DNA from 2 places in the Shewanella sp. SM32 genome. Region 1 is predicted to be linked to the other one. Evidence: predicted binding sites of a transcription regulator. Region 1 holds the regulator's gene; the other holds the start of a gene.
What was found. Region 1 encodes sigma-54, which starts transcription at its own class of promoters, with help from an activator protein. Its sites were predicted from a motif close to GTTGGCACGNNNNTNGNNT; they were not measured.
Positions count from the first base shown of each region.

Region 2: L5M10_RS02185 (BON domain-containing protein) is a predicted target of sigma-54. The motif match lies at 2,295-2,313, and genes of this name have one in related genera.

Region 1 covers NZ_JAKKRO010000024.1:49,814-54,242, reverse strand. The annotation lists gene L5M10_RS11785 (HPr family phosphocarrier protein) at 57-332, opposite strand; gene rapZ (RNase adapter RapZ) at 319-1,173, opposite strand; gene ptsN (PTS IIA-like nitrogen regulatory protein PtsN) at 1,170-1,613, opposite strand; gene hpf (ribosome hibernation promoting factor) at 1,616-1,903, opposite strand; gene L5M10_RS11765 (RNA polymerase factor sigma-54) at 1,932-3,410, opposite strand; gene lptB (LPS export ABC transporter ATP-binding protein) at 3,518-4,249, opposite strand; gene lptA (lipopolysaccharide transport periplasmic protein LptA) at 4,246-4,429, opposite strand, start outside.
Region 2 covers NZ_JAKKRO010000003.1:125,820-130,248, reverse strand. The annotation lists gene L5M10_RS02195 (hypothetical protein) at 127-903, shown strand; gene L5M10_RS02190 (DUF3224 domain-containing protein) at 1,033-1,437, shown strand; gene L5M10_RS02185 (BON domain-containing protein) at 1,705-2,259, opposite strand; gene L5M10_RS02180 (hypothetical protein) at 2,535-2,990, opposite strand; gene L5M10_RS02175 (sigma-54 interaction domain-containing protein) at 3,237-4,429, shown strand, end outside.

The DNA of each region.
Region 1 (4,429 bases):
TTTTTAAACTAGACATGAAGTGAAACTAACGATGAAGTGCTTAGTGTGAAGTGAAACTAACAGGCTTCGTCAAACTTAGCGTCGATTAAGGCACAAATGGCATCGAGAGCCGGCTCTGCATCTGGGCCTTCGGCGATAAGCTTGATGGTCTTACCCATGCCAGTTTCAAGCATCAGTAAGCCAAGTACACTGGCGGCCGATGCTTGTTTATCGCCTTGGATTAAGGTGATGGTCGCATCAAACTCGGAAGCCAGTACCACCAACTTAGTGGCGGCACGGGCATGTAAACCGAGCTTATTACAGATGGTTATCTGACGTTCAAGTTTTGGCATTATTGAGCTCTCGATGACGGGTATAAACTTTATGTTTACCGTTACTAAAGCGTTTGGCCAATTGCTCTGCGACGTAAACCGATCTGTGCTGTCCACCTGTGCAGCCAATGGCTACCGTTAAATAACTGCGATTGTTACGCTCGAGGTGCGGCAGCCAAGTCTCCAGTAAATTTTCGATTTGCCAGATGAACTTATTAACCAGTGGTTGACGATTTAAGAACTCAGCTACGGGTTCATCTAAGCCAGTCAATGGCCGCAGCGCCAACTCCCAGTGGGGATTGGGCAGGAAGCGCACATCGAACATAAAGTCGGCTTCGGTGGGCATTCCGTGCTTAAAGCCAAAGGACTCGAAGTTGATCACGAGTTCTTTATCGACACTACCAAGGAGAATTTGTCTGACTTGGTCGCTTAAATCATAGATATTCAAATTCGACGTATCTATGTAGTGATCGACCAGTTTTGACATAGGCTCGAGCAGTTTCCCCTCCAGCTTTATCGCTTCTTGCAAAGAGACTCGGCTCTTCGACAAAGGATGCAAACGGCGGGTTTCGCTGTAACGCTTGAGCAGAATTTTATCGCTGGAGTTAAGGAAGAAGCTCGTTAACTCAGTATCTGGAGGTAGGCTAGCGAGTTGTTTTACTAAGACCTTATCCTGCTCAGGCATGTTACGCACGTCGACACTGATGGCGACGAGATCGTTTCTGCCTTTGAGTTGCTCAAGCAAACTGCCAATCAATGGCAAGGGAAGGTTATCGACACAATAATAGCCGAGATCTTCGAGTACCCTAAGGGCGACAGATTTGCCTGAGCCTGAGCGGCCCGACACTATGACCAGTTTCATCCAGTGATTACCTGATAGAGTTCCGTTTCATCATGCGTCTTGCGTAATTGCTTTAATATTTGCTTGTCGCTCAGCTTTTCGGCCATGCAAGACAAGGTACTTAAGTGCTGCTGACATTGGTCTGCAGGCACCAGTAGTGCAAATAAAATATCAACAGGTTGCTTATCGATAGCATCAAATGCTATCGGCTCTTCACACTTAATTAGTATGGCAATGGGCTGATCTATATCGGCTAGTCGACCATGTGGAATGGCGATGCCGTTACCTATACCTGTGCTCCCCATCTTTTCGCGCGCCACTAGGCTTTCGAATATCTCTTGAGATGAGAGGGTCGGGTACTGGGCAGCGACTAAGTCGCTGATGAGTTCCAGTACCTTTTTCTTGCTGCCCGGAGTGGCGCAGGTAGTGCACTCCGGCCGCAGTATGGTACAAAGTTCCATTATTAGTGTTTTGTTAACTTCTCTTTGTGTTTAATAACCTGACGGTCAAGCTTGTCAATCAGGGCGTCTATAGCGGCATACATGTCAGCATGCTCTGAAGTAGCAAAAACTTCACCACCTATGAGGTTTATTCTCGCTTCGGCAATCTGTTGCATTTTCTCAACATTGAGCACAACGTGCACATTATTGATCTGTTCGAAATGGCGTTCAAGTTTTGAAAACTTTTCTTCTACATATGCACGTAACGATTCGGTAATTTCGACATGGTGTCCACTTAGGTTTATTTGCATAGAAACGTCCTCCGATATCCACTGTAGGTTATAAACTTTTACGCTGATTAGAAGGTGGAATAAGCATAGCCTCTCGGTACTTCGCAATGGTTCTGCGGGCTACGTTGATCCCTTGTTCTGCCAGAAGTTGTGCCATCTTACTATCGCTTAATGGTTTTTTCTGGTTTTCCGCTGCCACCAGTTTCTTTATAAAGGCTCTGATTGCTGTGGATGAGCACTCACCACCATCGTCAGTACCGACGTGGCTAGAGAAGAAGTATTTTAGTTCAAAAAGTCCCTTAGGGGTATGCATGTATTTTTGAGTTGTGACCCGTGAGATGGTGGACTCATGCATTTCTACCGCTTCGGCAATATCGTTAAGCACCATAGGCTTCATGGCTTCTTCACCATACTCAAAGAAACCTTGCTGATATTGCACTATGCAATTAGCAACTTTAAGCAAAGTATCGTTACGGCTTTCTAAGCTCTTAATAAACCATTTAGCCTCTTGCAGATGGCCGCGAATAAATTGGCTATCGGCTTGGTTTTTGGTACTGCGTGCCATAGAAGCATAATGTTGATTTACATTGATTTTTGGCATGCAGTCAGGATTAAGCTCAACGACCCAGCGGCCATTTTTCTTCGACACAGACACATCTGGGATAACGTATTCGTCATTATTGGGCGTGATCAACAAACCTGGGCGAGGATTGAGGGTTTGGATAAGTGCTATACCATCCCTTAATTCATCTTCTTTTAATTTAGTCTTACGCATCAATAACCTAAAATCACGGGCGGCGATCAGATCTAAATGATCTTTGATCAGCATACGGGCGTTTTCTAGGTTGGGAGTATCAGCGGCGAAATGCGACAGTTGGATCAGCAGGCATTCACTTAAATCGCGGGCGGCAACGCCTATGGGATCAAAATGCTGAATACGCTTGAGTACGGCTTCGACTTCGTCAAGCTCAACTTCAGGATTGCCCATGGCTTCGAGAATTTCTTCAGTGCTTTGGGTGAGATAGCCCTGATCGTCGATGGCATCAATAATGGCGGTGGCAATGGCTAAATCGGTTTCAGAAAACGGCGTGAGGTTTTTTTGCCATTCTAAGTGTTCGTACAAACCTTCACTGGTCTCGCCTTGGAAGGGCATATCGTCTTCACGACTGCCGCCGGGGCCTGAGTTTGGGGAGGCGGTAAACACTTCATCCCATGTGGTGTCCATGGGGAGCTCATCGGGCATGGATTCTTTGGTTAGCGACTCTGCCGTATCTATGGTGGAGCTGTCTTTTTCTGGTGGCAGAGTGCTAGATTCACTGAAATCCGTATCGGATAGCGTTTGGTTTACAGGGGTTTTAGTGGCGTCGAATTGATCCTCTTCCAGCTCGAGAAGGGGATTAGAATCTAATGCTTGCTGGATCTCTTGCTGCAGTTCTAATGACGACAGTTGCAACAGACGTATAGCCTGTTGTAGTTGTGGCGTCATGGTTAACTGTTGACCCAGTTTGAGCTGGAGTGACGCTTTCATGTTACCGCTGATCCCTACGTTATTATTGTTGGATGAGGTCGCTTATTATCATTTTGAGTGAAGCCCAATGGCGGTATAAATTGCCTCCATTGGCTTCGCTCGATTAACTATAGCCTGAATTGTTCACCTAAGTACACAGCCCTAACTTGCTGATTGTCTAAGATCTCTGCTGGAGTTCCTTCGGCAATCAGGTTTCCGTGACTCACAATATAAGCATGTTCACATACATCTAATGTCTCGCGGACATTATGGTCTGTGATCAGTACGCCAAGGCCGCGACTTTTGAGTTGTTCGATAATCTTCTTGATGTCGATAACCGAAATAGGATCGACGCCGGCAAACGGTTCATCGAGCAAAATGAACTTAGGATTAGCGGCTAAAGCCCGCGCAATTTCGACGCGACGACGTTCGCCACCCGACAATGACATGCCTTGGCTGTCACGGATGTGGGTGATATGAAACTCTTCGAGCAGATGTTCTAGTTCTTCTTCTCGTTCTTCGTTTTTAAGTTCTTTACGAGTTTGCAGTACGGCCATGATGTTGTCATGAACAGTTAGCTTACGAAAGATACTGGCTTCCTGCGGTAAGTAACCTATGCCTTTGCGGGCACGCAGATGCATAGGATCTGCGGTTAAATCATCATCGTCGATAAAGATATGCCCCTTATCGCTCTTCACTAGCCCGACAACCATGTAAAAGGTCGTGGTTTTACCGGCACCGTTTGGACCGAGTAGGCCAACGACTTGACCGGTTTTTACCGTCAGACTGACGTCTTTAACCACTTGGCGACTCTTGTAACTTTTTGCCAGATTTTGTGCTCTTAAGGTGATTTGGGTCATTTAGAGTCCTGCTTTTTTACAGGTTTATCCGCTGGAGCATCTGATTTAGCATCATCTTGATAGTTTTCTGGCTGAATAATAGTGATCACGCGATCGTCACCACTGCCAGTACTCTCGGCCATCAATTTCTGTTGAATCATGTTATAGCGGATTAAATTGCCTGTAACTTGGCTACCCGCT
Region 2 (4,429 bases), on a different contig from region 1:
TAGCGGCATTTTTTACACTTTACCCACTTCGCTTTAACTCAGTATCTGTAATACTGCTCCGACATTGATTTGAAGTTTATCGGTGTTAGAAAAGTAGCGCATAACGAGCGCGATTGGGGAGAGAAGATGAGTACGTTTGTAAAATTAACCATAGCGGCAACCTTAGTGGTATTAGCCTTACTTGCTGCGGGTATTTACCGTTTCAACATGACCAATGATGATATTTATATGGTGATGGAAGATGGACAGGTGATGCAATACGATGAGGCCATGGCGCATGAAAAAACTCAGGCTCAGGCGAATGAGATCGAAACTGTGACACCTTTTGAGGTAAAGCCTGTGGCGAATGCATCGGAAGTGATGCTTAAACTCTTTAGCTTAAATACCGCCAATCCTGTTGAAATAACGCTGCCTGAGGGCGGCAAGTCCGTTGCACTGACACATTTTATTAAGATCAAGCAAACAGAGTTTGCTATGGGCGACTACCAAGATGGTGAGATAAAAGGTCGAGCATTACTCGATTACTTGCGCATTACACCGTTAAATTTCGATCCCGCTCTAGAGCCGGACACCCAAAGTGACGCACCGATTCAAGATGATCCTAAAATGCAAACTATGCCCTTTGTGGCGCCCTTTATTGTGACGACTCAAGGTTCAGGCGTATTTTGGTATCTTGGATTGTTTAATCTGGATTTTAAACACAATAGCTTGAAACACTTAGGCAGTGTCATGCTTGGCGATCGAATCGAGGTGGATAGTATTGAACCTGTTTATCCTTTCGAAGCCCCATTCAAAATTGCTGTGACTTATCGCGATAGAGCGTCTGACCAACCCATGTCTGAAAGCCCTGAAATAGTCAAAACCATAGAGATGATAGTGAGTGAGACCAGCATACATAAGTAACGTGTAAATGCCATTATGGATCTGCGCAGGCTTATGCTAAGTTGTTTTTCGGTCAGTGGGTGATGTTTGCTTCAATAGCAAGCGTTAGCAGATAATAGGTCAGCATAAGATTTCGACAAGGAGAGTGTCATGCAAGTTAGCAAAATCACTGGAAAATTTGATGTTAAGCTCACTCCTGATAGCCCCTATGCTACTGGCATTGGTGGTGTGACGTTAGGGCGTATGGGCTTAGATAAAACCTTTTATGGTGAGCTTGAGGGGCGCAGCAAAGGGGAAATGCTCAGTGCTATGACGTCAGTCAAGGGCTCAGCTGGTTATGTGGCCATTGAACAAGTGGTTGGTAACTTGTGCGGTAAGCAGGGCAGTTTTGTGTTACAACATTTTGGCATTATGACCGATGGACAAAATCGTCTGATCTTAGAAGTGGTACCCCATTCTGGGGCGGGGGAGTTGCAGGGGTTAACTGGCACTATGACCATCAATATTGAGAATGGCCAACATTTTTATGCATTCCAGTTTGGCTTTGAAGCTTAGTTTGGCTTTGAAGCTTGAGTAACGCCTGTGTTTTAGCTCAGTTTTCTGTAACTCTTCTTCTTTATTATCATTCGAGTCATCTTAATTCACTCCTCTTAATTTAAGCGAGTAAGTCTTTTCGATTGAGTCTGAAAATGGACATAAAAAAACCAGCTGAGGCTGGTTTTTTTGATTCTTTTTTCATAAAGCACTATCGAACCTTGAGTCTAGATCGGTGTGCTGTTACTTAAAATACGTTTAATTTAAAAAATGCCGTTGTCACGAGAGTTAAGACACTTTTTTAACCACTTTAATTTTATCAACGACCTTTTTCACATCGTCGGTATTTTCGGCAATTTTCAGTGCTAGTTGACGTTCGGCATCGCTGGCAACTTCACCTTTCAATGTGACTATGCCATTGGCAACATCCACATTAATTTGGGTGCCGGATACGTCAGTTGAAAACAGTAAACGCGTTTTGATGACTGTGGCAACTTTAGAGTCAGTTAAGGTGGCAACAACTTCACTGGTGCCTTCTTTTTCATTCATCACAGTGAGTTGGTTATCGACATCTTTCACCCCATCTAAACTCTTGATGAGCTCTGTGGCGAGGGCTTTATCCACACTGCTTTCCACTTTACCTGTTAACGTCACTTTACCATCTTTGACATCTGTAATGATGTCGAAGGAATTGAGATTCGTGTTGAGCAGTAAAGTGGTTTCTGCTTTACCATCGATCCACGCATCCTTGGTTCCGCCTTTCCAATCTTGGGCGGCAGCCACATTTAAACTGATTGAACCGACAAGTAAAGCCACTAGTACTGATGCTGTTGTAGTTTTCATAATCATATCCTCCGTTGTTTTCTCGAAGCTAGATAATGCGCCAATCGTGCCAATGTTTTTAAGGTAATGATTTTTAATGTTTTAATTGTTTTATTTGGCGTTTTATACCTTGGCGTTTTCCTTTTGGTCGGTCTTTTTTACCGACAAAATGTAATTTTTTCTGGCATGCTGAGCCATCATTCGAGCATAAAAAACCGCACTCATCAGTGCGGTATTATGTCTGTAGTAAAAGTGGAGGGGAGTCGGTTAAATATGGCTCACTTAGCGACAGGGAATTAATGGTGATTGAGCGATCCTGTACCGTCGTAACTCATTTGCAGCCAAGCGGCACCCTCTGCAAGTTGGTTTGCAAGTTGTGGCTGATGCGCTTGCCTTACTGCTTGTTTTATTTGGATTAGCACTTGCTGCTCTATATCGACAAGGGCGGTCATAGCCTGCGAAATTTGGCACTGTTGCAGCAATTCTGTTGCTTGAGTATAAGTGACGGGCACGGTGTGACTTAGGCCATTAATTGGCTCGTCAGCCAAACGTCTCAGCTGTTCAAACCGAGTTAACATTCGTTGGTGGATGTTAGCTTTGGCGGAAAAAACACGTTTAAGATTATAGTCTTCGACATACCTCCTCGCTTGGTTGTAAAATGTGAGTCCTTCTTGATTCAGCTTGATGATTTCATCGATCAACATGATATCGGCGCGGATATCAGTCTGATGTTGCACAACATTAGACTTCATTATGGGCCTCCTAATGCCAGTGTTCGACATAGATTGTTTAACTGCTTGGGTAAACTGATTTTGTTTCGTTCAGCTACCATGCATATTCTGTTCTCGTTTTTAATGATATTTTAACAGGCTGATTTTTAGACTGATATTCTTAGTTCATCGAGATATCATCTTAGAACATCGGCAACTATTACCGTTGCTGTTGTTAAAATTTCATGGCTGACATACAGTAGTTTTTCATACAGGGAGTAGATACGCATGGCTCGACTGACACTTTTTTATCACTTGCAGGATGTTGGCGCCGAGCAAGCAATCATCGAACTTGCTGGTGCTGCTGACTTTAATAAGCTACGCAGTATCGATGACTTGCCTTGGATAGAGCAGTTAGGGGCAAATCACGTCGATGTTGCCATTATTGAGTTATCCAGTCTTAGTCGAGAAGATTACCTTGTGCTGCTGGATAATACGGCCATGTCAAATATTGAGTTTATTTTTCTCTCCGATGGTCAGCCAAACCCTAATCTTGATCAGTTAATGTCTCATTTTGCGGGTTACCACTTTCGCAAACCTTACGATATGCCGCTAATCAGCGAAATTTTTGCTGATTTTGCACAGTATTTAGCATCATCGCCTAATCGACAGTATCCTTTTGCTAGCGAGCTAGACCAGTACGGTTTGCTTGTTGGTTCATCAGCTCCTATGCACAAGCTATATCGCACAATTCGTCGCGTCTCTGCGACAGGCAGTAATGTGCTGATTATTGGGGAAAGTGGGGTCGGGAAAGAACTGGTTGCTAATACCATACATCTTGCCAGCCCTAGGGTGAACGAGCCCTTTATTGCGATTAACTGTGGTGCATTAAGCCCAGAATTGGTCGACAGTGAGCTGTTTGGTCATGTCAAAGGCGCATTTACGGGGGCGAATCGCGATCACAAAGGCGTATTTGAACAGGCTGAAGGCGGGACCTTGTTTCTCGATGAAGTCACCGAAATGCCGATTGATCATCAAGTGAAGTTACTCAGAGTGTTGGAAAATAGCGAGTATCGTCCTGTGGGTGGCGACAAAGTGCAACGTGCAAACGTACGTATTGTGGCAGCGACTAACCGTGATCCCATAGTGGCGATAGAGGCTGGGTTATTTCGAGAAGATTTGTACTTTCGTTTGGCTCAGTTTCCCATTCGCGTTCCGCCCTTACGGGAACGTGGCGAGGATATTATTGGGCTTGCGCAGCATTTTCTTGCCTATCGTAACGTGGCCGAAAAGCAGAATAAGAGCTTAGCTGAAGACTGTATTCAGATGATTGCTAAGTACCCTTGGTCTGGTAATGTGCGCGAATTAAAACATGCAATTGAGCGAGCCTATATTCTGGCCGATCAGGATATTTTACCCAGCCATTTACAGCTACCTCAGACGAATGAAGTGGGTTTATGTGGTGGTGAACAAGTTGTTAT